Regions from separate parts of the Nocardia sp. NPDC057353 genome, predicted to be linked through region 1. Evidence: riboswitches for the same ligand, from Rfam matches in the RefSeq annotation. Region 1 holds a riboswitch; the other holds the start of a gene.
What was found. A riboswitch is a leader RNA that binds a small molecule or an ion and turns the genes downstream of it on or off. The one in region 1 is predicted to bind cobalamin.
Positions count from the first base shown of each region.

Region 2: linked by a shared signal. The riboswitch ahead of ACFUUZ_RS07730 (ABC transporter substrate-binding protein) and the one ahead of ACFUUZ_RS19890 (short-chain fatty acyl-CoA regulator family protein) in region 1 are both predicted to bind cobalamin.

Region 1 covers NZ_JBHVAK010000037.1:38,062-53,240, forward strand. The annotation lists gene ACFUUZ_RS19890 (short-chain fatty acyl-CoA regulator family protein) at 462-1,895, opposite strand; cobalamin riboswitch at 2,060-2,226, opposite strand; gene ACFUUZ_RS19895 (heavy-metal-associated domain-containing protein) at 2,698-3,930, shown strand; gene ACFUUZ_RS19900 (decarboxylase) at 3,927-5,360, shown strand; gene ACFUUZ_RS19905 (pyridoxal-phosphate dependent enzyme) at 5,330-6,661, shown strand; gene ACFUUZ_RS19910 (hypothetical protein) at 6,769-7,284, opposite strand; gene ACFUUZ_RS19915 (ATP-binding protein) at 7,482-7,886, shown strand; gene ACFUUZ_RS19920 (helix-turn-helix transcriptional regulator) at 7,894-8,805, opposite strand; gene ACFUUZ_RS19925 (MMPL family transporter) at 8,935-11,109, opposite strand; gene ACFUUZ_RS19930 (TetR/AcrR family transcriptional regulator) at 11,173-11,808, shown strand; gene ACFUUZ_RS19935 (ATP-binding protein) at 11,938-12,342, shown strand; gene ACFUUZ_RS19940 (hypothetical protein) at 12,355-12,816, shown strand; gene ACFUUZ_RS19945 (TetR family transcriptional regulator) at 12,993-13,595, shown strand; gene ACFUUZ_RS19950 (nitric oxide reductase activation protein NorD) at 13,750-15,179, shown strand, end outside.
Region 2 covers NZ_JBHVAK010000010.1:123,373-138,551, forward strand. The annotation lists gene ACFUUZ_RS07705 (molybdopterin-dependent oxidoreductase) at 1-370, shown strand, start outside; gene ACFUUZ_RS07710 (sigma factor) at 437-901, opposite strand; gene ACFUUZ_RS07715 (LLM class flavin-dependent oxidoreductase) at 1,138-2,193, shown strand; gene ACFUUZ_RS07720 (hypothetical protein) at 2,628-2,996, shown strand; gene ACFUUZ_RS07725 (roadblock/LC7 domain-containing protein) at 2,993-3,412, shown strand; cobalamin riboswitch at 3,423-3,556, shown strand; gene ACFUUZ_RS07730 (ABC transporter substrate-binding protein) at 3,668-5,179, shown strand; gene ACFUUZ_RS07735 (class I SAM-dependent methyltransferase) at 5,176-5,943, shown strand; gene ACFUUZ_RS07740 (ABC transporter permease) at 5,921-6,904, shown strand; gene ACFUUZ_RS07745 (ABC transporter permease) at 6,901-7,728, shown strand; gene ACFUUZ_RS07750 (ABC transporter ATP-binding protein) at 7,721-9,340, shown strand; gene ACFUUZ_RS07755 (GntR family transcriptional regulator) at 9,356-10,012, opposite strand; gene ACFUUZ_RS07760 (LLM class flavin-dependent oxidoreductase) at 10,081-11,448, shown strand; gene ACFUUZ_RS07765 (CaiB/BaiF CoA transferase family protein) at 11,470-12,654, shown strand; gene ACFUUZ_RS07770 (HpcH/HpaI aldolase/citrate lyase family protein) at 12,680-13,600, shown strand; gene ACFUUZ_RS07775 (fatty acid desaturase family protein) at 13,729-14,763, shown strand; gene ACFUUZ_RS07780 (cation:proton antiporter) at 14,793-15,179, shown strand, end outside.

The sequences.
Region 1 (15,179 bases):
TGTTTCGCACGCTACAGCCGGGGTGGCAGCGGGGAAATCCGTCGCATCCGGCGAATTTTGTGGAAGCAACCCTGCAAATCTGTGGAAATTGCGGAAGGGCAGCCCCGGCTACGCGGACCCGCCTGCGGCAGAGGGGGATCCGGCCGACATCGAAGAACGGTCCCCCGTCGCGATAGGGTGGGCGAACCCCCGGCTCCACAGTGCTGCCACGTGCCACGGGAATTCGGCGGAAGGATCTCTGCTCGAAAATGAATACCCGGATCATGGGAATCCTGAATGTCACACCGGATTCCTTCCTCGACGGCGGGCAATTCGAGCGCCCCGCACTACGACGACGTCGTGACCGAGGTGCGGCGGTGATCCGCACCCACGATGTCGCTCCCACCGTGCAGGCCGTGCGGATGGCCGCTGCCGTCGCCACGTCGGCCCCGCTGCTCGCGCGGCACTGAATCTCGCTGCGCTCAGCTGGATCCGGTCGATGCCGCAGGGGCGTACGGGGTGTTGGCCGGACGGTTCTCATCCGCGGCCAGCGGGCGCCCGATCTGCGGGAAGGCACGCTGCGCGCACGCCGTGCGCTCACACACCCGGCAGCCTGCCCCGATCGGCACCGCGGCCGCGCGATCGGTGATCGGCAGGCCGTGGGAGTAGACGAGCTTGTCGGCGAAGGTGAGGTCGCAGCCGAGCCCGACCGCGAAGTCCCGCGCCGGTGCCAGGTAGCCGGGGTTGCTCTCCCCCGTGGTGCGCGCCAGCCACAGGTACGCGCGCCCATCCGGCATCTCGGCGATCTGGGTTCGGATCCGCCCCGGCGTGGAGAAGGCGTCGTGCACCACCCACAGCGGGCACGATCCACCCACCCGGGAGAAGTGGAACGCCGTGGCGGACTGCCGCTTGGAGATATTGCCCGCCCGGTCGGTGCGGACGAAGAAGAACGGCACCCCGCGCTGCCCGCGCCGCTGCAGTGTCGAGAGCCGGTGGCACACCGTTTCGAACCCGACCTCGAACTGCGCCGAGAGCAGATCGATGTCGTAGCGCAACGCCTCGGCAGCGCGCAGGAACGGGCCGTAGGGCAGGATCAGCGCCCCGGCGAAGTAGTTGGCCAGCCCGATCCGCAGCAACCGGCGCGACTCCCCCGGCAACCCGGCGGTGTCGGCGAGCAACTCCTCGAGCACGGCGGACTGGGTCAGGAACGCCAGCTGCGTCGCCACCTGGAAGGCCCGCTGTCCGGGAGTGAGGCGCCGAGCCAGAATCAAGGTGCGCGAGTGCGGGTCGAAGACCCGTTTCGGCCCGGGCCGCACCGGGTCCTCCGAACGGATCCGGACCGCGACATCGTGCTCCTCGCGCAGCAGCCGCGCCAGCTGCAGATCCAGCCCGCCCAGGGTGAACCGGCCTCGGGTGAACAGCTCCTCGGCCGCGGTGTCGAGCGCGGGGATGTGGTTGCGGCGGTCGTAGAAGTAGTCGCGGACGTCCTCGTACGGCATGGCGGTGCGGGTATCGCTCGGCGGCGCGTCGATGCCCGCGGTGAGCTGCTCGATCTGCCCGGTGGCGGCGCGCAGCCGCCGATGCTGGCTGATCAGCAGCCGCGCCGCGGTCGGCACCCGGGACAGCAGATCATCGAGCTCGCCGCTGGTCACCGTGGCCGCCTCGGAATCCTCGGCGAACACCGCCGCCAGATCCGCGAGCAGCCGCGCGTCGGTCTCCGGGGCGAAGAACCCGACCTCCAGGTCGAAGGTCGAGGTCAGCCGCATGAGCACCGGCACCGTCAGCGGCCGCTGATCGTTCTCCAGCTGATTGACATAGCTCACCGACAACGCCAGCGCCTTGGCCAGCCCGGACTGGGAGAGCCCGCGCTGCTCCCGCAACGCCCGCAGCCGTCCCCCGGCATACAGCTTCTCCACCACCGGCACCCTTCCTCGACACCCGGCTTTCCGGTTCGAGGCCGACACCCGCCGCGGCGCGCACGACGACGACGCACCCGGACAGCCGGATGCGTGGCAGGTCGGCGTAGCGCCCGGTCCACGAGGCGACGGCCGCCGGACACGGCGTGTCCGGCACAGCGGGCAGGTCTTCGGACTCGCGGGCACCGGCCCCCGAGGGGCCGACCTGGGGCGAACCCAGGCATTTCCTACCACGCCGTCGCTTCCCGGACCCGAGGGTCCAGTGCTGATGACGGCGGTCGTTCCCGCTCACCGCTGCGGGACAGTCCCGGATTCCCACCGGGTTCCCTCTCGCCCGCCACCCGGCCGAAGAGGCCTGGCGGTGGGCTTCGACGCCCCGCGCCCACCGTGGTGGTTCGGGACGAACCAGCTGCGGCGTTCAGCATATGCCCTGTTCGCGGCGGGTTGCGACAGGGGTGAGCGGGACCGGAACCTGCGTGCCCGAGACCACGGCCGCGGTCTGGTACCGCACGCCGGCCGGGCCGGTGACGGTGAGCGGCCACCGGCTGCCCGGTGGGCACCATCCGCACCCGGGTGGCGCGCGCCCGCGAGACACCGGTCGAGTTCTGGCGCGGCGCGCAGACCGCGGCACGGAAAGCGCACGGCGCGAACAGGACCGGCGCCCGCAATGGCATGCCGAGGCAGTAGCGGATCGGTATCGTGGAAGGTCGGATCGGCTGCGCGCCGGTCCGCCGCCGTAACCGAGAACGCCGTTCGGCAACCCCCGCCCGGGCGGTGCGCCCGACAGGCGCGAGGAGGTCCCGTGGACACCGATGGCGCTGCCCGATACGACCGCAGGGCCGTAGCCCGGATTCTGCGCGAACTCGCCGGACCCGCCCCCTTCGCCCAGGTCGCACCCCGCACGCACAGCCGGATCGAATACCGTGCCACCGCCCTGCGATTCGAGCCGGGCAGCCACCTCACGCTGTCCCAGCGGTTGTATCTGGAGCGCTTCATGCGGCCCTGCCCGCCCGAGCAGGTCACCTCGGCCACGCACCGGGTGAGCTGGCTCGACGAGGAAGGGGTGGCCAATACCGGACACTTCCACAGCGACGGCCTCGGCCCGGTCGTGCCCATCGCGGCCCGTACCGCCTTCCTCGCCCTGTGGAACGGGCTCCGCGCGGACGCCGGATTCGCCGAGCGCGCAGGACGTCTCGACGGAGCCGCGCGCTCGGTGCTGGCGGGCACCACCACCGACCACGAACCGCTCGAGGTCTTCCGGGTCGGGTTGGAGGCCGCCGCGCGGGCCCTGACCCAGCACGCGCTGCTGGCGCACCGCGTCGGGCACCGCGACCCCGCGCGATTCGCGCTCGCGCTGCGCGGGTCGGGCATCTTTGTCGCGGTCGCGACCCGTTGGTTCTGGGAGTTGCAGGCCTCCACCCACCGGCGCGGCATGGCCCCGGTCGAGCTGACCGCCGACCTAGACGGGCGGCTGCGCTACACCCCCGGCACGCTGGCAACGCTGCGCGTCATGAAGGAGGCCACGATCGCCGAGGCGCACGCGGTCATGCACCGCGCGCGCACCGAGGAAGGGCTCGGCACCGAGGCGGCCATCGCCAGGTACCACGACGAACTCGACCTCATCTCCCGGCAGTACGCCCTGCTCGCCCCGGGCGAGCAGCCCGCGTGTCCGGCCGCGGCGAGCACGCTGCTGCCGCTGGTGGTCGAGCGGTTCGTCGCGGCGTTCGCCGACGCGGTCCAGCGCTGCGAACTCGTGCCGCTCGCCGCCGCGGGCGAGGAGAGCGACGGCGCACCGGAATCGGTCTTCGCGGTGCCGGACATGAACTGCAAACACTGCGTGCGCACCATCACCGCGGTCCTCACCGCGATGGACATCGCGGTGCACGACGTCGACCTGGACCGCAAGATCGTGCGGGCGGAGTTCCGCAGCACGCGCAACCGGGACCGCGCCTTCGAGGCGCTGCGCGACAGCGGGTACAACCCGACCCCGCACGCGGGTGCGGTGGCGTCCGTGGGCGGGGAAGGCCGCGGATGATCCCACCTCCGGTCCCCGCGCTGCTCGATCCGCTGGTGCGCGAGTTCCTCGAGTCCGCGAGGCCGCTCGCCGCAGGCCACCCCACGCCGCTGCATCTGGTCTTCCCCGCGGTCTTCGCGGCCAATGCCGCCGCGCTGACCGCGGTGCTCGAGCAGCGCGACCTCAGCCACCGAATCTGGTACGCGCACAAAGTCAATCGCAGCGCCGCGTTCGCGCGGGAGGCCGAGCGCGCCGGGCTCGCCATCGACGTCGCCTCGCCCGGCGAGCTGGACAGCGCGCTGCGCGCCGGCTTCGCCCCGGCCCGCATCGAGGCCACCGGCCCCAAGGGCGAGCGATTCCTGCGGCGGCTGCTCGCCGAGGGGGTCACGGTCAATGCCGACAATGTCTGGGAGGTCGAGCAGCTGGCCGCCGCGGCGGGCGGGCCGGTGCCGATTCTGCTGCGCATCAGCGGGTTTCCCGGCACAGCCGCCAGCCGGTTCGGGATCGCGCTCGCCGCGATCCCCGCCGTGCTGGACCGGCTGGCGGCCTTCCGCGACCGGATCGCGCTGCGCGGCTTCTCCTTCCATCTCGACACCGCCGAGCAGCGGGATCGGGTGCGGGCGATCGCGGCGTGCCTGCCGCTGTTCGAGGCGGCGTGGGCACGCGGCCTCTCGCCCACCGTGCTCGATATCGGCGGCGGGCTGCGCCAGGTCTTCGCCGCCGATCCCGGCAGCTACGACGCCTACACCCGCGCCCTGCGCGAGTCGCTGCTCGGCCACGGGCGGCCGCTGGCCTGGTCGGGCGCCACCTTCGGCTACCGGGTGGAGGCCGGTGCGGTCACCGGCACCCCGGTGTTCCACAAGTACGCCAACACCGTCGCCCCCGCGACGGCGCTCGGCGCACTGCTCGACGCCGAGGTACCGGGGCAGGGGCGCTCGGTGGCCGCGATCCTCACCGACAACCTGCTCGAGCTCTGGCTGGAGCCGGGGAAGTCGCTCACCGACCACGCCGGGATCACCCTCGCCCGCATCGAATTCACCAGGGACCTGCCGGACGGGTCCGTCCTGGCGAACCTCGACATCAGCCGCGACCAGGTGACCCCCGCCGACCAGGAGAGCCTCGTCGACCCACTGCTGCTGGCGGGCGACGCCGCACCGCGCCCGCCCGAACCGGTCGCGGCATTCCTCGCCGGGCGGCTGTGCCTGGAGCGCGACATGGTCAGCACCCGCGCCGTCCGGCTGCCCTTCCGGCCGCGGCCCGGCGATCTGCTGGTGTTCCCCAACACCGCCGGATACCACTCGGACCTGTCCGCGGCCACCGCCGCCGGGCACCCACTGCCCCCGACCTTCGCGGTCAGGCGCGGACCCGGCGGGTTCACCGTCGTCCCCGACGCCGACCACCGTCCCGCCCAGGAGGGATCGTGCGCCCGCACGACAGCATCACCGAGCTGATCGGCAACACTCCGCTGTTGCGGCTCGACCCCGCCGTGCACGGCATCGCGCGGCTGCGGTTCTACGCGAAGCTGGAGTCCCACAACCCGTTCGGCTCGGTCAAGGACCGCGCCGCGTTGGCGATGCTCCGCGACGAACTGCCCGGGCTCCGGGCCGAGGGCCGCACCCTGCTCGAGGCGTCCAGCGGCAATACCGCCAAGGCCATGCGGGTGCTGGGGTCGCTGGACGGCGTCGGGCTGCGGGCGGTCACCAACCGGATCAAGGTCGGCGAGGTCCGCGACATGCTGCGCCTGCTCGGCACCGAGATCGTCGAGCTGCCCGGGCTCTCGGAGTGCCCCGATCCCACCGCGCCCGACGACGTGTCCTCGGTCATCGCCGCCACCATGACCCGGGAACCCGGCGCCTGGCACCACGCCTCCCAGTACACCAACGAGCGCAATGTCGAGGCCCACTACCGGGGCACCGGGTCCGAGATCCGCTCCGCGCTCGCCGCGGTGGGCATCGAGCGGGTCGACTACCTCGTCGGCGGGCTCGGCACCACCGGCTCCACCCGCGGCACCGCGACCGCGCTGCGCGAACACAACCCGCGGCTGCGCACCGTCGGGGTGGTCTCCACCCGCGACGACTTCATCCCCGGCATCCGCTCCGAGACCGAGATGTGGGACGTCGGGCTCTTCCAGCCCGACTTCTACCACCGCATCGTCACCGTCGGCGCCGAGCACGCGGTCGACGCCACCCTGCTGCTGGCGCGCCGCTACGGCGTGCTGGCGGGCCCCACCTCCGGCGCCGCCTACGCCGCCGCGCTCGACGTCCTGCGCCCGGCCGCCGCGGCGCTCGGCCCCGACGACCCGGACCTGGTCGCGGTCGTGATCGTCTGCGACCGCCTCGAGCCCTACCTGTCCTACCTGCGGGCCCGGCGCCCCGAGCTGTTCGACGACCCGGCCCGCCCGGCCCCGCCACACCCGGCCGAACTGGCCGCCGTCCCGCAGCTCGGCCCGGAAGCACTCGATGAACTCGACCGCACCCGGCGCGCGACCGTGGTCGACACCCGCGGAGCCATGGCCTACCGGGTCGCCCACATCCCCGGCTCGATCAACGTGCGCGACGACGTCCTGCTCGACACACCCCCGGATCAGCTGCCGTTCTGCCGGACCAGACCGCTGGTCTTCGTCTGCCCCGTGGGGCGGGTGTCCCGGCACTTCGCGGCGCTGACCCGCCGCTCCGGGTTCGAGGCCTACAGCCTCGCCGGTGGGCTCGCGGCCTGGCGCGAGGAAGGGCTGCCCCTGCAGCGGGCCCGCTGACCACCGACCGCGGGACCGGCGCAGCTCCGCAGCGCACGGACAGTCGGGGGCCGGATGAAGCTCGAGCTGCCCGTGCCGAGTCCGGCCTGCGGCTTACGAGAGATCGTTCAGGCACCGGGTGGCGGCTGGAAACGCAGAGCTACCGTCTGGCCCGCGGCGGTGCGCTCGCGGGTGACCACCAGGACGCCGGGCCCGACCACGACGTCGAGGCGTTCGCCTTCGCCATGCGTAACGCCCGCATGGTCGCCGTCGGTCGTCATGTTGAGCGGCGGGTAGGCGAGGGCGAGGACCAGCGTTCCGCTCGGCACATCGACGAGCCCCATCGGAACGGTTTCGGTCCGTGGCTCGTGTTCGAGGCCGCCCTCCGGAATCGGGCGGATACCCGGCTCGACCGGTGGCGAGACCCAGAGGGTCCCGTCATCGCCGCGCCGCACCTCGTGCCGACCGTCACCGTGGGCTTCCTCGACGTAGACCCGCAACCCGTCGAGCACCAGTTGCGCGCTGCCCTCGGCGGCGAGTTCGTCACCGTGGACATCCCAGCCACCGAACCGCGCCCCCGCATCACACAGCACCAGGAAAAGTCCGTCATGCACGGGATTTCGGATCGATCCGAGGTAGTCCACGATGGTTCAGCCTACGGCGGGGGATGCTCCGGTGTGTATACGCAGTGCGTGGGCTGTGGAGAGATCGCTTCGGCGAGTGCCGGTTCAGGACCGGTCGAATTTCGCACCGCGGACGAAGCAGTATCCGGCCGGGTGTGGACCGACTACGGTCGGGTACGACCCCCGCACACCCGCGGTGCGGTCCGGAAGGTCAGGCGATGAACGCTACCGGCGATACCCCCGTTGCCCTGCGACAGGAATTTCCCGCCGCGGCGGAAGAGCTGGCCGGGGTCCGCACCAGGCTGCGCGACTGGCTGGCCGGCGTCCTCACCGACCCCCGCCACGCCTACGACCTGCTGCTCGCCGCCATCGAGGCGTGCACCAACGCCGTCGAGCACGGGCATCGCGGGGACCGGCGGCCCATCCTGCTCGAAGCGCGGGTGCAGCGGGACATGGTCCGGGTGACCGTCACCGACCACGGGCAGTGGAAGACACCCGCGGCAGGTGCCACGAATCGCGGACGGGGGCTGGCGCTGATCGGCGCCCTCGTGCCCGAGTCGCGGATCACCGTCGGCGACGGCGGGACCGTGGTCGAGCTCGCGGCTCCCCTGCGCACCGCCTAGCGCCGGTTCAGTTCTGCAGGGTCGCGCTCGGGCCGTGGCCGTACTCGGCGCGGTAGGCGATCGCGAAGCGGCCGGGGTTGCCGAAGCCCCAGTCCCTGGCGACGGAGGTGACGGTCTGGCGGTCACCGGACGCGGCGCGGCGCAGCTGGTCGTGCGCGCCGGCCAGGCGCAGCCCGCGCAGGTAGGCCAGCGGGGTAGTGTCGAGCTGGGCGTGGAAGGCCAGCTGCACCGCGCGCGGGCTGACGAACGCCGCCGCGGCCACCTGCGCGATCGAGACGTCCTCGCGGGTGTGTCGTTCCAGGAAGGCGATCGCCCGCCGCAGGGTCTCCGAGAGCTCCGGGTCGCTGTCGACCGGGCCGAGGGGGAAGGCATCGGCGACGGTGGCGGCGACGTAGCGGGCCAGCGCCGCGGCCACCGCGGGTGAGGTCAGGGTGCCCGCGGCGGCGCAGGCGTGGACGTGCTCGATGACCGCGGTGAGCCCGGCGCTCTCGGCGGGGCCGGGGCGGCGGGTGAAGTCGCGCGCGGACGGCCTGCCACGCTCGGGGCCGGGCGCGCGGGGCAGGATGGCCGGGTCGACGACGAGGATGTCGTAGCCGGTGGCCCGTGAGGTCCCGGCGCCGGGTTCGGTGAGCCCGGCGAGCTCGCCGGGCGGCTCGGCGGTCAGGTCACCGGCGGGGTCGGTGCGCACGACCCGCCCGCGCCGCACCGCGCACACCCGCCAGGTGTCGCCGGGGTCGACGGCGTAGGACATGGCGGAGCCGAAGGTCAGCCGGTCCAGGCTGACCGCGGGGCCGAGCCGGATCCGCGCGACCGAGGTCGGGTCCGCTCCGGCACCGGAGGCGGTGCCGAACCTGGTCCCGGCGTAGGTCTCGGCCATGAAGGCCTCGATCACGGCGCGGTCGGTGCTGGCGAACTGCATGACGCGGGCTCCCTTCCGAGCCGCATTCGCTTCCCGTCATCGAGCTGTCCTGCGGGAACAGCCGCGGGTGGTGCCGTCGGTCCCCTCCACCCTCCTCCACATCGACGAAAAACGAAAGCAGGCCCGCCCTCAGCTCCGGAGCCGCGGCAGCCACCAGTTCCACCGGCCGAGGAGTTTCATGAAGGCCGGAACCAGCAGCATGCGCACGACCACCGCGTCCAGCGCGATGGCGACCGCCAGCGCGAACCCGAGCTGTTTGATCTCCAGCACCCGCGCGGTGGCGAAGGCGCCGAAGACCACGACCATGATGGCGGCGGCGACGGTGATCGCCCGCGCGGTTCGCGCGATGCCCGCGACCACGGCCTCGTCGTTGGCGCGGTCGGAGCGATCGGAGCCGAGCCAGTGCTCCCGGATCCTGCGGATGAGGAAGACCTCGTAGTCCATCGAGAGCCCGAACAGCACGACGAAGACCGTCGCGGGCAGGAATGCCTGGATGTAGCCGCGTCCGGTGAAGTCCAGCACCTGCTCGCCGTGGCCCCACTGGAAGACCGCGACGGTCAGCCCGAGCGCGGCCGCGGTGACGGCGAGGTTCATCGCGATCGCCTTGATCGGCAGCAGGACGCTGCGGAACACCGCCACCAGCAGCACGAACGAGAACGCGAGCACGCAGGCGACGACGAGCGCGAACCGGCCGGTAATGAGGTCGGAGAGCTCGACGAAGGCGGCGGTGGTCCCGCCGACGGCCACGATCGAGTAGGTGGACTCGCCGATCGCACCGGCCCGCCCCCGCAGCTCGCGGACCAGCTCCGCCGCCTCCGTGGAGTCGGTCGCCACGCTGGGGACGACCGAGAGCAGCAGCGCTCCCCCGGCCCGCACCGGGAGCACCGAGGCGACGCGCTCGTCCCGGCCGGTCTCGGCGGCCAGCGCGTCCAGCGCCGTCACCGCCTGCGCGGCGAGCGGCCCGCCGCCCTTGCCGACCGCGGCGAGTTGGATCGGCGCCAACAGCCCCGGCCCGAACTCGTCGGTGAGAACCTGCGCGGCGTGCCCGGACGGCGTGCTCTGGATCTGCGAGACGCCGGTGTCGTTGCCGTAGCGGATGGTGGTCAGCGGCCACGCGCACAGCCCGAGCAGCAGCAGCGCCGCGGTGCCCGCCAGGACCGGCTTGCGCATCACCGCGCGCGCCCAGCGGCTCCAGCGCTCCTCGGTGCGGTCGACCGCGGTGCGCCGCAGCCGTCCCCGGTCGATGCGGGGGCCGAGCGCCGCCAGCAGGGCGGGGAGCAGCGTCAGCGCCACCAGCACGCTGCTGACCAGCGCCGCGGTCACGCTCAGCGCGGTGCCGCGGAAGATGCCCGCGGGCACGACGATGAGCGAGCAGAGCGCGACCAGGACGATCACCCCGGAGGCGACCACGGTCTTGCCCGCCGTCTCCAGCGCGATCGCCACCGCGCGCTCTGGTTCGGCACCGGCCAGCTCCTCCCGGAAGCGGCTCACCACGATCAGGGCGTAGTCGATGCCGACGCCGGTGCCGATCATGGTCGCCACCGAGATCATCAGCGGATCGACCGGGATCGCGGCCGAACAGAGGTACAGCATGCCCAGGGAGAGCAGCACGCCCGCGCCCGCCATGGCGACCGGAACCAGCGCGGCCACGAACGCGCTGGTGGCCAGGAGCAGCAGCACCAGCGCGATCGGAACGCCGACCAGCTCGGCCCGCACCGTGTCGGCCTTCTCGACGGCGATGATGTCGTTCTGGACCGCGGAGAACCCCGTGGTCTCGACGGTGATCTCGCCGCCGCCGATGCCCGCGAGGTCGCGCTGCAGCCGCTCGGCCACCTCGGCGCGGGCGCTCATGTCGCCGTCGATGCCGATGACGGCGAAGGCCGAGCGCCGGTCTGCGGATACCTGCTCGGCCTGCTCGTAGGGCCGGGTTAACACCCGCACATCCGCGCTGGCGCTAGCGGTCGCCAGCGCGCCGTCGACCGCGGCCCGGTATTCGGGGTCGTCGACGGTGCGCTGCGCGGAGCTGAAGACGATGACGTTCTGCTCGACCCCGAGCGCGGCGAAGTGCTCGCCGATCAGATCGCCCGCCACGGTGGCCTCGCTGTCGTCCACCGTGAGGTCCGGCGCCTGCAGCCGCTGCTCCAGGCTCGGGTAGGCGATGCCGCCCGCGAGCGCGAGGACCACCCACACCCCGAGCACCAGCCACCGGTGCCTGGCCATCGCCCGACCCCACCGCCCGAGCAGCGTGAGCCGGGGCGGCGGCTCGACGGTCGCGCTGACACTCGGTTTCGGATTGACAGTCACTTTCATAATGAACGACACTGTAACCCGGTCGGCCGGTGCGCGCGACCGTGATTGGATGGGCCGATGACGGACTCCCCGAATGCGCGCAGGCCATCGCTCGCCGAACGCAGGAGGGTGCAGGCGATGCACGAGATCCAGGACGTCGCGCTGGAGCTGTTCGAGCGCGACGGGTACCGCAGCGTCCCGATCGAGCGCATCGCCGCCGCGGTGGGCACCTCCGCCAGCACCGTCTACCGCTACTTCGGCACCAAGGAGATGCTCGTCGTCTGGGACGACTACGACCCTCAGATCCTCGATCTTCTCGCCACCGCCGATCCGGAGCCGGTCGCCCCGGAAGAGCTGATCGAGCAGGTGCGCGCGGCCGCGCTCCCCCTGGCGGGCGCCTTCCTGACCACCGACGAGGCCAAGATCCGCTCCCGCATGCGGCTGGTAGCCGCCGAGCCCGACGTCCGCGCGGGCCAGCTCCGGCTCGCCGAGCAGCTGACCGGCGCCGTGCGGGTCGCGCTCGCCGCCCGGCTGCATCGCGACGAGAACGACCTGACGCTGCGGCTGGCCGCCGCCCAGGCGGTGTGGGGGTTCCTCGCGGTCATCGACCACTGGGTCGCCTCCGGCTTCGAGCCGAGCCTGCGCGAGGTCTTCGAGACCGGCACCGAGACCATCGCCAGGAGCCTGCGCGCGGTCCTCGTCGCCACCGACTGACCGCGCCCCGACATCGAAGTCGATGAGCTCGGCGGTGTCGGTCCCGGAAGCAGTACCCGCCCGGCTGTGGACCGACTACGGTCAGGTACGACCCCCGCACACCCGCGGTGCGGTCCGGAAGGTCAGGCGATGAACGCTACCGGCGATATCCCCGTTGCCCTGCGACAGGAATTTCCCGCCGCGGCGGAAGAGCCGGCCGGGGTCCGCAGGCGGCTGCGCGAGTGGCTGGACGGCGTGCTCACCGACCCCGCACACGCCTACGACCTGCTGCTGGCCGCCATCGAGGCGTGCACCAACGCGGTCGAGCACGGGCACGGCGAGGATCGGCGGCCCGTCCTGCTCGAAGCGCGGGTGCAGCGGGACTTGGTCCGGGTGACCGTCACCGACCACGGGACGTGGAAGACACCCGCGGCAGGTGCCACGAATCGCGGACGGGGGCCGGCGCTGATCGGCGCCCTCGTCCCCGAGTCCCGCATCACCGTCGGCGACACCGGCACCGTCGTCGAACTCGCCGCACCCCTGCTCGCCACCTGAGCCGGGGGCCGAGTGATTCAGCGTTCCGGGAGTCAGGTCGACTTCATCGGCCCCGTCGCGGGTGCCTGCAGCGCCGCACTCGCGGCCGGGCTGATAGCCACCGGGCCCGTCTTCGCGCTGACCAGCGATTCGCTGTGGGACGCGCTGTGCCCGGCCCTCGTCACCTTCCCGATCGGCCTCGCCCTCGCGGTCCAGACCTACCGCTGGCGCCGAACCGCCCGGCGGTTCGACACCGCCGCCGTCCCGGCCGAGGCCGAGATCCTCGCGGTGCGGATCCGCGCGGGCGGCGAGAACCCGGATGTGGCCGAACTGCGGGTCCGCATCAGCGGCCCCGGCTTCGACGCCTTCGAGGCGGCGTGCGAGGTACCGACCGCCGCGCCGCACCCGCGCATCGGCGACCGCCGCCGGGTGCTGGTCGACCCCGCGGACCTGAGCTTCGCCATCGGGTACGACCACCTGTTCGACGAACAGTAAACCGACCGATACGCATCCCGTTGCCTTTTCGGTAAACAACCCATTGACGATTGTCGATGACATATGTCAGTCTAAACGAGCAGTCGGCAGCGCGGAGAAGCTGCCGCCCAACATCTTCCACTCGCCACCCCCACCCGCCGTCGACGCACGTCGGCGGTACTGCTGGGATCGAGGTCATGACCGATGCATCCGGGAAGCCCCAGGGCCGCGAAGCCCAGCGGCTGCGCACGCGGGATCGCGTGCTCGACGCCGCCATCACCGAGTTCGCGCGCACCGGCTCGGCGGAGGCCGATATCGCGGCCATCGCCGAGGCGGCCGGTGTCGCGCGCGGCACCTTCTACTTCCACTTCCCGACCAAGGAGCACGTGCTGCTGGAGCTGGAGCGCCGCGAGGAGACCCTGCTCGCGGAGAAACTCACCCGCTACCTGCGCGGCGAGCACGACCTGCGGGGCGCGCTCGCCGAGACCGTGCGGCTGGTGCTCGCGCTGGAGCGCAGGCTCGGCAACACCCTCTTCCGCGAGCTGCTCGCGGTGCACTTCTCGCCCAACCGCGGCGACGGCGATCCCAGGGACTTCCCGATGATCGCCACCGTCGCCACCGAGATCGAGAACGCCCGCGACCGCGGCGAGACCCGCGACGGCATCGACCCCTACCACGCGGCCCTGTTCTTCCTGCTCGGGCTGTACGCGCTGCTCGCCACCACCCCGGACAACCGCGCCATGCGCGCCGGGATGCTCGACAGCTACCTGACCACCGCGCTGCACAGCATGGAGCGCTGATGACCACTCTCGAACGGAGCAATCCCCATGTGGCTGGATCTCGTGCGCATCATCGGGGCGTGGGTGCTGGTCTGCGGCATCATCGCCTTCTGGTACTGGGTCATGAAGAACATCGGCACTTTCTGATCGGCAGGCCGCCGGACGGAGCCGTTCCGTGAACCCCCGCGCGCTGGAGCGCGGCTGCGCGCTCAGCGCGGTCGCCTTCTCCGCGCGCCGCCGCGCCAATGCCCGCCTCATCACCGGCGAGCACCGCGGGTTCGGGCTGAATGCCGCGGGCACCGTCGTCCAGGTGCCCTACCCGTCCGCCCCCGGCTGGACCCGCACCACCCTGACCTGCGGCATCGCCCTGCAATGCGCGCCGTCGAAAGACGAACTCACCCGCTACGCCCTGCACGAACTCTCCCCCCGCGAACGCGGCGCCCTCACCCTGGTCGAGGGCGGCGTCGCGGCGGCCTGGATCGCCGACCGGCTCCCCGGCCTGCTCCCGGAGCTGCGGCTCCGCCTCCCCGACCTCCCCTTCGAACCCGGCCTCGACGTCCCCGCCATGCTGGAGCGCGCCGACCGCCTCGCCCGCTCCGGCACCCCGCTCCCCGCCCACCCCCTGCTCGGCACCCTCCCGCTCAGCGCCCCCGGCCGCGGCGCCCTCGCGGCGGCCATCCACCGCACCTACGGCCGCATGCCGTGGACCAGCAGGCGCAGCGATGCCAAACGCGTGCTCTCGGTGCCGGTCGGCGGCGACGGCGGCGCCCGCAACAGCAATCTCCCGCCCCCGAGCCGCCCGGACAACGAGGACCTCGATATCCGCGCCGACCGGCGCGCGGGCATCCCGTACCCGGAGTGGAACATGTGGACCGAGAGCTTCCTCCCGGACCACGTCGCGGTGCTCGAACGCGCCAACCCCACCCGCGGCGCCCCGGCCCAGCCGGTCGGCGCGGAGCTGCGGCGCTGGTTCGAGCAGCGCACCCACCGCGCCCTCCGCGGCGGCCTTCCCGACGGCTCCGACCTGGACGTGGACCGCTACGTCGCGCACCGCCTCGACGCACTGGGCGGCCCGGTCCCCGAACCCCGAGTCTTCCGCGACCTGCTGCCCACGACCCGCGATGTCACCACCGCGGTCCTGCTCGACGGCAGCTCGTCGCTGGGCAGCCACGGCGGCCGCGCCTTCCGGCTCGAACTGGCCTGCGCCGACGCGCTCTCCCGCGCCATGGCACTGGCCCGCGAACGCCACGGCCTCTTCGTCTTCACCGGCAACACCAGGCACCGCGTGGAGGTGCGCTGCCTCAAGGACTTCGACGACCCGCGCTTCGTCGACCCGGGCGGGCTCGGGCTCATGGCGGGCGGCTACACCCGGCTCGGCGCGCCGCTGCGGCACCTGACGCACCGGCTCGCCGAACGCCCCGCCGAGCGCAGGCTACTGCTGGTCATCGGCGACGGCCTCATGTCGGACGAAGGCTACGAGGGCCGGTACGCCTGGGCCGATGTGGCGCACGCGCTCACCGAGGCCGACGAGGCCGGGATCACCGTCTACTACATCGGCGTCGGCCCGGCCCGCGTCGATCCGCTGCCCGAGGTGTTCGGGCCGCG
Region 2 (15,179 bases), on a different contig from region 1:
CAGCCGGGACGCCAAGATCGCCGACCGCGAAGCGCTGCGCCTGCACCCCGCCGACGCCGCCGCCCGCGGCCTGCGCGCGGGCGACCTGGTCCGCGTCTTCAATGACCGCGGTGCCTTCCTGGCCGGGGTCGTGGTCTCCGACGCCCTGCTCCCCGGCGTCGCCCAGATCGCCACCGGCGCCTGGTTCGACCCGGACGACGAACTCGGCCTGGAACGGCACGGCAACCCGAACGCCGTCACCCCCGACATCGGCACCAGCCCGCTGGCCCAGGGGCCGTCGCCGAACAGCTGCCTGGTCCAGGTGGAGAAGTTCGCGGGCGAACCGCCCCCGGTCCGCTCCTTCGAGCCCCCCGAGTTCGGTTCCCGCTGAGCCCATCCCTCGGCCGCCGCCCCCGCCCGCTGCGAGCAGATCCCGTGGGAGCGGCGCTGATCCGGCTCAGGCGGCGGCGAGCGTGCTGCGCAGCGCGTCCAGCGCCTCGTGCTGGGTGACCCGGATCGCGCCGGTGGTGGTGTGCAGCGCGCTGGCGGTCTGATCCGCGGAGAGCCCGAGCACCAGCCGCAGCACCAGCACCTCGCGCTGCTTCTCCGGGAGGTTCGCCAGTGGCTCCTGGCTGCGCGCGCCCCGGCGGCGCACCGCGTCGGCGACGGCGCGCGAGGTCATCCGGTACGCGAAGGCGAGGAAGGAGCCGCCGGACTCGCGGAAGCGGGGGAGCGCGGTGAGCAGCTCGGCGCAGACGCCGGTGGCGACGGTGTCGGCGGCGCCCGCCTCCAGCCGGGCCCGGCAGTAGCGGGTGACCAGCGGGCGCACCCGGTCGAGCAGCCGGCGCAGCGCCGCGCCGTCGCCCGCGGCGGCGGCGTCCACCGTGCGGTCGAGCTCGTCGCGGGATGTGTCGGCGTCCACTGATCGCTCCTGCTGTTCGCGTGCCGGTCGTTTGCTCTGAATCCTAGGCCCGGCGCGCCCTTCCGGCATCCACCATTCGGCGGACGATCCCACCGCCGTCCTCCGCCCCGCGGCTGACACCGGGCGGCCGGTGTCAGGGTGACCACCCGGGCGAGCGGCCGGATGCACCGCCGGACGATCGAATCCGGCTGAACGCAACGGTGGCGGCGCGGTGCTCGCGCGGGTTTCCTGGCAGGGTGCCGACCAGCGTCACCACTCTCGCCTTCCTCACCCCGGGCAACTTCGCCGACGACGACCCGTACACCGGGCTGGCGGACACGCTCCGGCTCTTCGAGTACGGCGAGCGGCTCGGCTTCGACGGCGGCTGGATCCGGCAGCGGCACCTGGAGCACGGCGTCGGCTCGGCGGCGGTCTTCCTGGCCGCGGCGGCGCAGCGCACGACCCGGATCGAGCTGGGCTCCGCGGTCATTCCCATCGGCTACGAGAGCCCGTTCCGGCTGGCCGAGGACCTGGCGCTGGCCGACGTGCTCTCCCGCGGCCGGTTGCAGCCCGGGTTCAGCGCGGGCACCCCGCCGCACGCCGAGCTCATGGGCGACCTGGTCTTCGACGGCGACTGGCGCTCCTACGACCTCTCCTACACCAGGATCGAGCGGCTGGTCGAGAACCTGCGCGGCGGGTACCTGGGCGGCCCCGACACCGTCATCCACTCGCCGGGCAACACGCAGCGCCCCCGGCTGCAACCGCACAGCCCCGGGCTGATCGACCGGCTCTGGTACGGCGGCTCCAGCGGCCGCTCGGTGCGCTGGGCGGGCGAGCGCGGGCTGAACCTGCTCACCGGCAATATCGTGCTCGGCGAGCAGAGCGACGACTTCGGCGCGAGCCAGCTGGCGCTCATCGCCGCCTACCGGGAGCGGATCGACCCGGCGCGGCCGGGCCGGGTCGCCGTCGGCCGGGTCATCGTCCCCACCGACGGCGCCGACCGCGCCACCCGCGAGCGGTACCGCCGCTACGCCGAGTCCAGGCGCGAGCGCACCCTCGCCCCGCAGGGCGAGCGCCGCGTGCTCTTCGCCCCCGACCTGGTCGGCCCCGCCGCGGAGATCGTGCAGCGGCTGCACGCCGACCCGGTGCTCGCCGAGACCACCGAGCTGCGCCTGGAATTGCCCTACGAGTTCCACCGCGCCGAGTACGAGCAGATCCTGCACGACGCGGTCGAGCTGGTCGCGCCCGCGCTGGGCTGGCAGCCGCCGAGTATTGCGCCGCTGATCACAGTCCCTGGGCACTCGACCAGTTAATTTCCTGCGGCGTCGCAGGAATTGCATGCTGTATGGTCGATTTTTGTGATCGGCATCACGTTTAGCGCCGCCGTTCACTGTCTTCGCAAATCCGGAAAGCGTGCTGACCTGCGTGGATGAACTCCCAGGTAGGCGCGTTGGCACCGCTGTGGGATCACCCCGGAATTGCGGGCTTCGTCCTATTTAAAAGGACTTATTTCAGACCATAAGTCAAGTTTTTGAAGTATCGACCAACCCGAAGGTCGTTGCTAAGCTGTCGCTGCTCATGAGAACCGACCGGTTTTCTGAGTTTTCGCCACAAAACATGACGCCCGCTTGGAGGCGCGTTCATAGCCATGATGAATGACGAGCGTGCCCTCCGGGCGGTACCGAGACTGTCCCACCGCAGGCGACCCGAGATGACGTCCGCGCAGGGATTCAGGAGTGCACCAGATATGAAGCTCGACGACGCACTGCGGGACGGCATGAGCGTGGACGGCGCCATCGGCATCGCCCTCGTGGACATGCGCAGCGGGATGCTGCTGGGGAAGCAGGGCGGCAATCAACTCTTCGACCTGGACATGGCGGGCGCGCTGAACACCGAGGTGCTGCGGGCCAAGCTGCGCGCGGTCGAGGCGCTGCAGCTCGGGGACAACGTCCAGGACATCCTGGTCACCCTCAACGCGCAGTACCACCTGATCATGCCGCTGGTCCGGAACGACGGCGAGGAGCTCTTCCTCTACCTGGCGCTGGACAAGTCGCGCGGCAACCTGGCGCTGGCCCGCCACCAGCTGCGCCGGATCGAGCAGGCGATCCGGCTGTGAGCCGGGCGTTCGACCGGCACGAGATCGCCCTCGGCGACCCGCGTGCCGTCGGGATGCTGCTGCAGCGCGCCTGCGAGGAGATCCCCGACGTCGAGCACGCCGTCATGACCAGCCGGGACGGGCTGGTGGTCGCGGCCGACGACGTCTCGGGGCAGATGACGCACGGCGATTCGATCGCCATGCGCAGCTCGGCCATGGCCGCCGCCGCCATCGGCATCGGGGACCACTTCACCAGCCTGGTGACCCAGGGCAGGCTGCAGTCCGCGGTCTTCGAGGCCGACCGCGGCTGCGTCGGGGTCTTCCCGCTCAGCTCCACGCTGCTGCTGGTGGTCACCAGCGCGCCGACGGTGAACCTGGGCCGGTTCAACGCCGCCGCCAAGCGGGTGCTCGGCATCCTGCAGGCGCCCGCAGCCTGACCCGGCGAACCGGACATCCGGTTTCGGCCGTGCTTATGATGTCGGTGTCCCGCGGGGAAGACCGGTGTGATTCCGGGGCTGTCCCGCAACTGTGAGGCTCGTCCGAGCCGAAGCCAGATACCCGCGGGTCGCTGTATCGGAAACGGTCGCGGCCACGCGGATATGGTCGGCGCCGGATGCGCCGTCCTCTCCATCGGGCCGCGGCGCGTTCGCTGCTGCCCCTTCGCGTGCGCCGCACGCGAAGGGAGTCGGGTCATGGGATTCGGGCGTCGGGCATTCCTGCTCGGAACCGCCGCCGCGGCAGGCGCGTTCGCGGCGGGGTGCGGCAGCTCCCGCCCCGCGGTGGACACCGGCACCTTCACCGCGGCCTTCCAGGGCTCCGGCGCGGGCGAGGGCATCGATCCGGGGGTGAACACGCTCTTCGTCGACGAGGCCAGGATGAAGGCGGTCTACGACGGGCTCTTCGAGGTCGACGAGACCATGACGCCGATCCCGCGGCTGGCGCTCGCGGCCGAGCCGAACGCGGACGGCACCCGGTGGCGGATCGCGCTGCGCGAGGCGCGCTGGCACGACGGCACCGCCTTCGGCGCCGACGACGTGCTGTACACCATCGCCAGGGTGCTCGGGCCCGCCCAGCGCCGCCCCTTCGTCGCGGCCACCTCGCTGGCCCCGGTCGATCTCGGGCTCTCCCGCGCGGTGGACCCGCGCACCGTCGAGCTGGTGCTGCGGCAGCCGTCGTTCGACTTCCCGATCGCGCTCGCCGGGTACGGCACCAAGATCGTCAAGAACGGCGCGGTCGACTTCGCGCGGCCGGTCGGCACCGGGCCCTTCGTCTTCCGCGAGTTCGAGCCGGGCCGCACCTTCGTCGCCACCGCCAACGAGCAGTACTGGGACGGCGCCCCCGCCGTCGGCGAGCTGCGGATCGTCAGCGCCGAGCCGGACGCCAGGCTGAACGCGCTGCGCGGCGGCGAGATCGACTTCGCGGACAACCTGAACCCGGTGGCGAGCCGGGCACTGGCCGGGCGCGACGACGTCACCGTGCAGACCACCCCCGGCAGCGGAATCCTGTTCTTCGCCATGAAGACCGACCGCCCGCCCTTCGACAAGCCGGACGTGCGGCGCGCGCTCATGCGCCTGGTCGACCGCGCCGAGCTGGTGAAGGTCGCGCTGGAGGGGATGGGCGAGCCGGGCACCGACGTGTTCGGCCGCGGCTTCCAGTACTCCGCCGAGCTGCCCGCGCACCCCTACGACCCGGACGAGGCCGGTCGCCTGCTGGCGCGGGCCGGGGTCCGCGACCTCTCCTTCGACCTGTTCACCGCGCCGGTGGCGAACGGCTTCGTCGAGGCGGCCCGGCTCTTCGCCGAGCAGGCGGCCGCCGCGGGGGTGCGGGTGAACGTGGTGATCGGCTCCAAGGACAGCTACTACACCGACGCGCTGGAGACCGGCGCGCTCACCATGGGCCAGTCCGGCCCGTTGCCGATCCCGAACCATTTCGCGTCCCGGCTGATCACCGGCGCGCCGCAGAACCGCACCCGCTGGGCCGACCCGGAGTTCGACGCGCTCTACGCCAGGGCGCAGACCACCGCCACCGCCGATGCCAGGGCCGCGCTCTACCGCTCCATGCACGAGATACTGCACGACCGAGGAGGATTCGTGTTCTTCGCCGAGACACCGTGGATCAGCGCCGCGCGCGCCGGGTTCGGGAACACCCCGGCCACGGTGCCGAACTCGCACGCCTGGGCCCGCTTCGACGGGGTGACCGCGTGAGCGCCGCCGCATTGAGCGCCGAGCGCGCCGAGTACTGGGTGCGGCGCTGGGACCGGCAGCAGGAGCACTACATGCCGGACCGGGAGCAGCGCTTCGAGGTGCTCGGCGACGTCGTGGCCGAGCTGGTCGGCAGGCTGGACCCGCTGATCGTCGACCTCGGGGTCGGGCCGGGCACGCTCGCGGCCCGGCTGCTCGACCGCTTCCCGGAATCGACGGTCGTCGGGGTGGACGCCGACCCGCTGCTGCTCGCGCTCGCCGAGCGCACCCTGCCCGCGGAGCGCTTCCGCGCGGTCGCCGCCGACCTGCGGCAGCCGGACTGGTTCGAGCGGCTCGAGCTGGACCGCGCGCCGGACGCCTTCGTCAGCACCACCGCGCTGCACTGGATGAACCGGGAGCCGCTGCGGCAGCTCATCGCGGTCTGCGCGAAGGCGCTGGAGCCGGGCGGGCTCTTCCTCGACGGCGACCACCTCTACGAGGGAGAGGAGGGGCCGCGGCTCGACGCGCTCGCCAGGGCCGTGACCAGGCGTCGGGCCGGGCGCACCGGCGCCGCCGCCGCCGAGGACTGGCAGGCCTGGTGGGCCGCGGTCGAGGCGGCGCCGGAGCTGGCCGAGCTGGTGCGGCTGCGCGCGGGCGGGTTCGAGCACACCGTGCACGACAAGCCCACCGCGCACGACTACCTGGCCTTCGCCCGCGAGGCAGGGTTCGCGGAGGCCGGGACGGTCTGGCAGTACGGCGACGACCGTGTCGTGGTCGCGATCCGCTGAGCGGCCGTTCGCGCGGTTCCTGCTGCGCCGCACCGGGATCGGGGTGGCGCAGCTCGGCATCCTGCTGGTGCTGGTGTTCGGGCTCGCGCTGCTCATGCCGGGCGACGCCGCCGACGTGCAGAACAGCGACGTCTTCGGCGCCGAGCAGCGGGCCGCCAACCGGGAGCTGCTCGGGCTCGACATCGCGCCCGCGCAGCGCTTCCTCGACTGGCTCGGGAACGCGGCGACCGGCGACTTCGGCACCTCGTACGCCAATGGCGAGCCGGTCGCGGAGCTGATCGCCGGGCCGCTGCTCGTCTCCGGGCTGCTCGCCGTGCTCGCGCTGGCGCTGCTGCTGCCGCTGGTGGTGCTGGCCGGGTTCGCGGCGGGGCTGCACCCCGGCTCGTGGCTGGACCGGGCGGTGACGACGGTGAGCATCGCGGTGGACTCGGTGCCCGATTTCGTACTCGCGGTGCTGCTGGTCGGCTGGCTCGCCCTGGATCTCGGGCTGCTGCCCGCGACCTTCATCGGCGCCGACCTGGAGACCGTGCTGCGGCGGCCGGAGTACCTGGTGCTTCCGCTCGCGGTGATCGTGGCGCGGGTGGCGGCGCCGCTGGTCCGGCTAGTGCGGGCCGGGGTGGTCGACGTGCTGGAGCAGCCGTACATCGCGCAGGCGCGCAGGCTCGGCGTGCGCCGCCGCTCGCTGCTGCTCCGGCACATCGCGCCGAACGCGCTGGCGCCCGCGATGCAGGAGCTCGGCCGCACCGGGGACGGGCTGCTCTCCGGGGTGCTCATCGTCGAGGCGGTGTTCGTGGTGCCCGGGATCGCCTCCGAGCTGATCGGGGCCATCGGCAACCGGGACGAGCCGGTGATCCTCGCCATCGTCGCCGTCACCGGGACCATTGCCATCGGCATCAACCTGCTGATCGACCTGGCCGGGCAGCGCATGGTGCCGTGCTCGGCGGACGGGGTGGGGGAGTGAGGTCGTCGTTCCGGCGGGCAATCGCCGTTGCGTGCCTCGCGATCCCGGTGTTCTTCGCGCTGGTCGGACCGGTGCTCGCGGCGTCGGCGCCGCGGGCCAGGCAGGCGCCGTTCGGGCCGTCGGAGTGGTCCCCGTTCGGGACCGACCGGCTCGGCCGCGACGTCCTCGCCACCGCGCTCACCGGCGGCCGCACCTTCCTGCTGGTCGCGGCGGCGACGGTGCTCATCGCCTACCTGGCGGGCTTCCTCATCGGCGTCACCGCGGCCGCCACCGGGCGGCGCTGGGTGGACGACCTGCTCATGCGCCCGATCGACGTCCTGCTCTGCCTGCCCTCGCTGCTGCTCATCATGGTCGCGGCGCTGCGCACCGAGGGCGCGCCGGTGGCGGTCGCGGGCGCCATCGCGCTCGCCCTGGTGGCGCCGAGCGCCCGCTTCGTGCGGATGGCCGCGCGCTCGGTGGTACGCGGGCCGGTGATGGCGGCGCTGCGCATGCAGGGGCAACCGGCCAGGTACCGCTACGGCCGCTACGCCGTCCGCGAACTGGCCCGCCCGCTCGCCGCCGATATCGCGCTGCGCTTCACCGCCGCCGTCTACTTCCTCGCCTCGGCCAACTTCCTCGGCCTCGGCTTCGACACCACCGCACCGGACTGGGCGGTCGCCGTCGCCGCCAACAAGGACGCGCTGACCACCGCCCCGTTGGCGGTCGCGCTGCCCGCCGGGCTGATCGTGCTGCTCGTGGTCGGCATCAACCTGCTCGCCGACGACCTGCTGACCGACCCGCGCACCGTCGCGCTGCGCCTGGCCGAGCGGAGCCGCCGTGGCTGAGCCGCTGGTCACGGTGCGCGGCCTGACGGCGAGCGCGGGAAACACGGTGCTGCTGGCCGATATCGGGTTCGCCGTGCCCGCCGGGCGGATCGTCACGCTCTTCGGCCCCTCCGGTGCGGGCAAGACCACCATCGCCGCGGCGGTGGCGGGCGCCGTGCCGCCCGGGGTCGCGATCACCGGGGAGATCCGGGTCGCGGCGGGAGTCCGGGTCGGGTACCTGCCGCAGCACGCCGCCGCCACCCTGAACCCGGCGCGCCGGATCGGCGCCGCGCTCGGCGAGCTGGTCGCGCTGCACCACCCCGAGGCCCGCGACCGCCGCGCGCGCCGGGCGCGGATCGCGGAGATCCTGGCCACCGTCGCCTTCGAGCTCGACCCGGCCGGGCTCGACGCCATGCTGCGCCGCTTCCCGTTCGAGTTCTCCGGCGGGGAGCGGGCCCGGCTCGCGCTGGCCCAGGTGCTGGCCGCCCGGCCGCGGCTGCTGGTGGTGGACGAGCCGACCGTCGGGCTGGACACCATCGCCAGGCGCGCGCTCGTGCGCAGCCTGGAGCGGCTGCGCGGCGAGGGCAGGTCGGTGCTGCTGGTGACGCACGATCCGTTCGTGGCGCGGGTGGGTGACGAGACCGTGCATGTCGCCCCCGCGGAACCGACGGTGCAGGCCGCGAATTCGCCGGTGCCGTCGGGGCCGGTGGTGCTGCGGCTGAGCGGGGTGTCGGTGGTGCGCGGGCGGGTTCCGGTGCTGAGCGGGGTCGAGCTGGCGGTGCGCTCCGGCGAGCTGCTCGGGGTCGTCGGGGTGTCCGGGGCGGGGAAGTCGACGCTCGCGCGGTGTGTCGCCGGACTGGTCGCGGCGCGGCGCGGGGCGGTGCTGGTCGACGGGGAGCGGATGCCGCCGCTGCGCCGCCGGAGCCGGGCGCTGATCGCGGCGGTGCAGTACGTGTGGCAGGAGTCGGCGGCCTCCTTCGATCCGCGCCGGGTGGTGCTGGACCAGGTCGCCGACACCGGGATCCGGTTGCGCGGCATGGGCCGGGCGGCGGCGCGGGAAGCCGCGGCCGAGCTGCTCGGCGAGCTCGGGCTCACCGGCGAGCAGCTGCGCCGGTACCCGGCCGGGCTCTCCGGCGGGCAGCTGCAGCGCGCCGCGCTGGCGCGGGCGCTGCTCGCCGAGCCGCGGGTGCTGCTCTGCGACGAGATCACCACCGCGCTCGACGCCCCCACCGCGGGCCGCATCCTCGACCACGTGGACGCCTACCGCCGCCGCACCGGCGCCGCGGTCGTCGTCATCGGCCACGATCTGCGCACCCAGCTCGCCCGCGCCGACCGCGTCGCCGTCGTCGACGCGGGCCGCATCACCGCCATCGGCACCCCCGCCGAACTCCGCACCGCCCGCACCGGCGCCCTCGCGAGACTCCTCGCCGCCGAGAGCGACCCCGCACCGCCGCCCGCCGCCGACACCGACCCCACGGCGCCGCCCGTTGCCGAAACCGACCCCGCGGCGCTGCCCGCCGCCGAAGTCGGCCGCGCGGACTCGCCGGCCGCACCGCCGCCCGCCGCCGAGATCGGCTCCGCGACGCCGGTGCCCACCGCGGAATCCGGTTCCGCCGAGCCTGCCGGGCGCTGACCGCGGCGATGCCGCTCAGCCCGCGGCGCCCCCGTTCTCCAACCACGCCGCCAGCGAGATCCCCGCCTCCAGCACATGCCGCTCCGCGATCCGCCGGGCGGCATCGGCATCCCGCGCCTCCAGCGCGTCCAGCAGCTCGTCGTGCTCGTGCAGCGAGTGCTTCTCGTGATCCGGGAAGAGCCGCAGGAAGTTCGTCGGCACCACCCGGGCCGCCTGCTTGATCTGGGTGAGCAGCCGGGGCGAGTGCGCGGCCCGGTGGATCGCCTGGTGGAACCGCCAGTTCGCCGCCCCGATCGCATCGTCCCCCGACCGCGCCGCCACCTCCGCCGCCAACTCGCGCAGCCGCGCCAGCTCGGCCTCGGTGCTGCGCTCAGCGGCCCAGGCCGCCGCCTGCCCGGTGAGCACTCCGAGCAGGGTGAAGCTGTCGCGCACGTCGTCGGCGCCGATCCCGATGACGGTGATCCCGCTGCGCGGCGCCACCCGCACCAGCCCCTCGAAGGAGAGCTCCAGCAGCGCCTCCCGGACGGGGGTACGCGAGGTCGCGAACTCCTCGGTGATGGCGTCCAGGTCGATCCGCGACCCCGGCGCCATGACCCCGGTGAGAATGCGATCGCGCAGCTCCCGCGCCGCCCGCTCCCGCACGGTGCCCGCGATGTCGACCGAACCAGCCATGCGCCGGAGTGTAGCAACGAACGCATGTAAGGGTTGGCATCTGATATATCAGATGTTAAATTCCTTCCATGACAGCGAGACGAGACGACCGGATGACGCTGGTCGCATTCATGCAGGCGGGCAGTACCTCGGTCTACTCGGGGTCGTGGCGGCACCCGGCCACCGAGCACGGGTACCTGGACGCGTCCTACTACGCCAAGGTCGGCAGGCAGCTCGAGGAAGGCTGCTTCGACCTCATGTTCTTCGACGACCGGCTGGCCATGCCTGGCATCTACGGCGGCTCGGTGGCCGAGGCGGTGCGCTACGGCGCCCGCCCGGTGAAGCTGGACCTCAGCGTCGTGCTCGGCGTGCTGGCCCAGGCCACCTCGAAGATCGGGCTCGGCGCCACCTACTCCACCACCTACTACCCGCCGTTCCACGTGGCCCGCACCTTCGCCACGCTGGACCACCTCTCCGCGGGCCGGGCCGCCTGGAACGTGGTCACCTCGGTGAACGACAGCGAGGCGCAGAACTTCGGGATCGAGGCGCACCTCGGCCACGACGAGCGCTACGACCGCGCCGACGAGTTCCTCGAGGTGGTCGCCGGGCTCTGGGACACCTGGGAGGAGGGCGCGCTGCTGCACGACCGCACCGGCGACTTCGCCGACCCGGCCAAGGTGCACGAGCTGAACCACAGCGGCCGCTTCTTCTCGTCCCGCGGCCCGCTCACCGTGCCGCGCACCCCGCAGGGCCGCCCGGTGGTGATCCAGGCCGGGTCGTCCGGCCGCGGCCGTGAATTCGCCTCGCGCTGGGCCGAGCTCATCTTCACCGGCGATCCCGGGCTGGAGGTGGCGAAGTCGCACTACGCGGACCAGAAGGCGCGGATCGACGCGGCCGGGCGCGACCCGCGCGCGGTGAAGATCTGCCCGATGGCGTACGCGGTGGTCGGCGAGACCGAGTCGCACGCCAGGGAGCGCGAGGAGATGCTGCTGCACGAACTCGTGCACCCCATGGCCTCGCTGACGCTGCTCTCCGAGCTGATGAACTACGACTTCTCCCGGCACGGCATCGACGACCCGGTCACCGACGAGCTGATCGCCTCGGTCTCCGGCATCCGCGGGCTGGTGCAGAACCTGCGTCAGCACCTCGGCCGCACCGTGACCCTGCGCGACCTGGCCGGACACCGCGCCACGCTGCTGCAGGGGCCGCGCTTCGTCGGCACCGGCGCGCAGGTGGCCGAGCAGATGGCCGAGTGGTTCCACGGCGACGCCTGCGACGGCTTCGTGCTGGCCGCCACGCACATGCCGGGCGCCTTCGAGGACGTCACCCGCATGGTGGTGCCGTACCTGCAGCGCGCCGGGCTCTTCCGGACGAAGTACGAGGGCAGCACGCTGCGCGAGCACCTCGGGCTTCCGGTGCCGAGCGCGTCCCGCGCCGCCGCCGGAATGAGCGCGTAGATGGCCGCGGTGCAGCGCCCGATGCTGGACGGCATCCGGGTGCTCGACATGGCCACCCTGGCCGCGGCGCCGCTGGCCGCCACCTACCTCGGCGAGTTCGGCGCCGAGGTGATCAAGGTGGAGCAGCCGAACGGCGGCGACCCCATCCGGTCGTGGGGGCACCAGCGCGACGGCGTCGGGCTGATGTGGAAATCGGTGTCGCGCAACAAGAAATCGGTGACCCTCGACCTGCGGGTGGCCGAGGGGCAGGAGCTGCTGCGGCGGCTCGCCGCGCAGGCCGACGTGGTGATCGCCAATACCAGGGTGCGCACGCTGGAGCGCTGGGGGCTGGACTACGAGAGCCTGCGCGCGGTGAACCCCAGGGTGATCATGCTGCACGTCACCGGCTTCGGGTTGACCGGCCCGAAGAGCGAGCGCCCCGGCTTCGGCACGCTCGGCGAGGCCATGAGCGGCTTCGCGCACCTTACCGGCGAGGCGGAAGGCCCGCCGACGCTGCCTCCCTTCATGCTCGCCGACGGCGTCGCCTCGCTGAACGCCGCCTACGCGGTGGCGATGGCGCTCTACCACCGCGACGTGCACGGCGGGCCGGGCCAGCTCATCGACATCAACCTGATCGACCCGCTGGCCCGGCTGCTGGAGCAGACCCTGCTCGCGCACGACCAGCTCGGGCTGGTGCCGCAGCGCGCCGGCAACCGCTGGGACATCTCGGCCCCGCGCAACACCTACCGCACCTCGGACGGGCGCTGGCTCGCCATGTCCGGCAGCTCGCCCGCGCTGGCGCTGCGGGTCTTCCGGGCCATCGGCCGCGGCGACCTGGTCACCGACGCCGACTTCTCCGACCCGCAGCGGCGGCTCGCCAGGGCCCCCGAGGTGGACGCCGCGGTGGCCGCCTGGGTCGCCGAGCACACCCTGGCCGAGGCCATGGCGGTCTTCGACGAGTACGAGGTGGCCGCCGCCCCGGTCTACGACATCGCCGACCTGCTCGCCGACGACCAGATGAAGCACCGTGAGGTCTTCGTCGGCGTCGACGACCCCGAGCTGGGCACGGTCACCGTGCAGGCGCCGGTCGCGCGGTTCTCCGCGACCAGCGGCGCGGTCGAGCACCTCGGGCCCCGGCTCGGCGAGCACAATGCCGAGGTCTTCGGCGAGCTGCTCGGGCTCGGCGAGAACGAGCTGGCCGAGCTGCGCGCCCGCGGCGTGCTCTGAATTCCCCCACGAGAGGATCCTTTCGATGACGAAGCTGCTCCGCCGCTCGGAGCTGGCGCTGCCCGCCTGCAACGACCACATGTTCGCCAAGGCGGTCACGCTCGGCGCCGACCTGGTCTTCCTCGACCTGGAGGACGCCACCCCGGTGAGCCTCAAGGAGGGCTCGCGGGAGAAGGTGATCACCGCGCTCAACGAGCTGGACTGGGGGCGCACCGCGCGCGCCATCCGGATCAACGGGCTGGACACCGAGTGGTGCCACGACGACATCATCGAGGTCGTCACCAGGGCCGGGCGCAACCTGGACACCATCGTGGTGCCCAAGGCCAAGACCGCCCGCGACGTCTGGTGGGTGGACGTCCTGCTCACCCAGCTCGAGCTGAAACTCGGGCTGGAGAAGCAGATTCGGCTCGAGGTGCTGATCGAGGAGGTCGAGGGGCTGGCCAATGCCGAGGCCATCGCCACCGCCAGCCCGCGGGTGGACGCCATCATCTTCGGCGTCGGCGACTTCTCGCTCTCCCAGGGCGCCAGGGTGGACACCAACTTCGAGCCGCTCGGCGACTACCCCGGCGACTTCTGGCACTACGCCAGGGCCAAGGTCATCGTCGCGGCCAGGATCGCGGGCATCGACGCCATCGACGCCCCCTTCCCCGACTACGGCAACACCGAGGGGTACGAGCGCGACGCACGCCGCGCCTCGCTGCTCGGCTACACCGGCAAGTGGGCCATCCACCCGGTGCAGGTGCCGATCGCCAACGCGGTCTACTCGCCGACGCCGGAGGAGGTCGCGCTGGCCGAGCGGAACATGAAGGCGTACCGGGAGGCCGAGGCGGCGGGCCGCGGCGCGGTCGGCGTCGGCGGCGTCCTGGTGGACGCGGCGCACGTGAAGATGGCCGAGCAGGTGCTGGCCAGGGTCGCGCTGATCGAGGGGGCGGAGCCCGGGCGGTGAGATGCCCGGGGGCGCGCTATTGTTCATGCACCGGTCGCCGGTTCGTGGCCGCGTCAGCCCCCGCCGGGCATATCGCTGTCGTTCCCTGGCGCTGAACAGCCGAGGGACGACGGCGAGAGCGGGACGTGATGCGACCGGTGGCGGAGAAGCGGGCCGATGCGGCGCGCGGCAGTGAGTTCGCGGTGCTGCTGCGCCGGGTCCGCGAGGCCGGGCTGCTGGAACCGGCCGTGCCGCAGTACCTCGCCCGCACCGCGGTGACCGTCGGGCTGCTCGCGGGGTGCTACGCCCTGCTGATCGGGCTCGGCGACAGCTGGTGGACGCTGGGGATCGCCGTCGTGCTTGCGGCGCTCTTCGCGCAGTTCGCCTTCCTCGGCCACGATGCCGGGCACAAGCAGATCTTCGCGAGCCGGAAGGCCAACTACGTCTACGGCGCGCTCGTCGGGAACCTGCTGATCGGGGTGAGCATCGGCTGGTGGACCAGCAACCACAACCGGCACCACGCGCACCCGAACACCGAGGACGCCGACCCGGACATCATGGGCATCCTGGCGCACTCCGGCGCCCGCGCCGGGATGGCGCGCGGCTACCGGCGCTTCGTGGTGCGGCACCAGGGCGTGCTCTTCTTTCCCATGCTCACCCTGGAAGGGCTGAGCCTGCGGATCTCCAGCTGGCGCGGGGTGCTGCGCTGGCCCATCCCGAACCGGGGGTGGGAGGCGGCGCTGCTCGCGAGCCACGCGCTGGGCTACCTGCTGCTCGTCTTCGCGGTGCTCCCGCCGGTCAAGGCGGTGGTCTTCATCGCGCTGCACCAGGCGCTCTTCGGGCTCTACATGGGCACCACCTTCGCGCCGAACCACAAGGGCATGGCGGTGCTGAGCGCCGATGACACCACCGGCCACCTGCGCAAGCAGGTGCTCACCTCGCGCAACGTGCTCGGCAGCAGGCTGCTGGACACCGCCTTCGGCGGGCTCAACTACCAGATCGAGCACCACCTCTTCCCGTCCATGCCGCGGCCGCACCTGCGCCGGGCGCAGCCCATGGTCGCCGCGTACTGCGCCGAGATCGGGCTGCCGTACCGGGCCACCGGGTTCATCGACTCGTACCGGGAGGCGCTCGGGCACCTGCACACCGTCGGCAAGGAGGCCGGGCGCGCCGAGCGCGGCTGACCGGCCCCGGCCGGGGCACAATCCACCCCATGGTCCTGGTGCTGGTGGTCTTCACCGGCGTCGTGGTGCTGTGGTCGCTGAGCGCCACGCTGCTGCGGCGCCTGCTGATCCACGCCCCGCTCGCCATGGTCGCCGCGGGCGCGGTGTTCGGGGCGTTCTCCTCGACCGATGTGGCGCCCTTCCTGAACAGCGAGGTGGCGCTGCACGCCGCCGAGATCATCCTCGCGGTGCTGCTCTTCGTGGACGCCACCGAGGTGCGCGGCGGGATCTTCGGCGGTGAGCCGCGGGCGGCGGCCAGGCTGCTCTTCCTGGCGCTGCCGCTGAGCATCGGGCTGGCGGTGCTCGCCGGGTGGCTGCTCATCCCCGAGCTCCCGGCGCCGGTGCTGGTGCTGATCGCCTGCATCGTGGTGCCGATC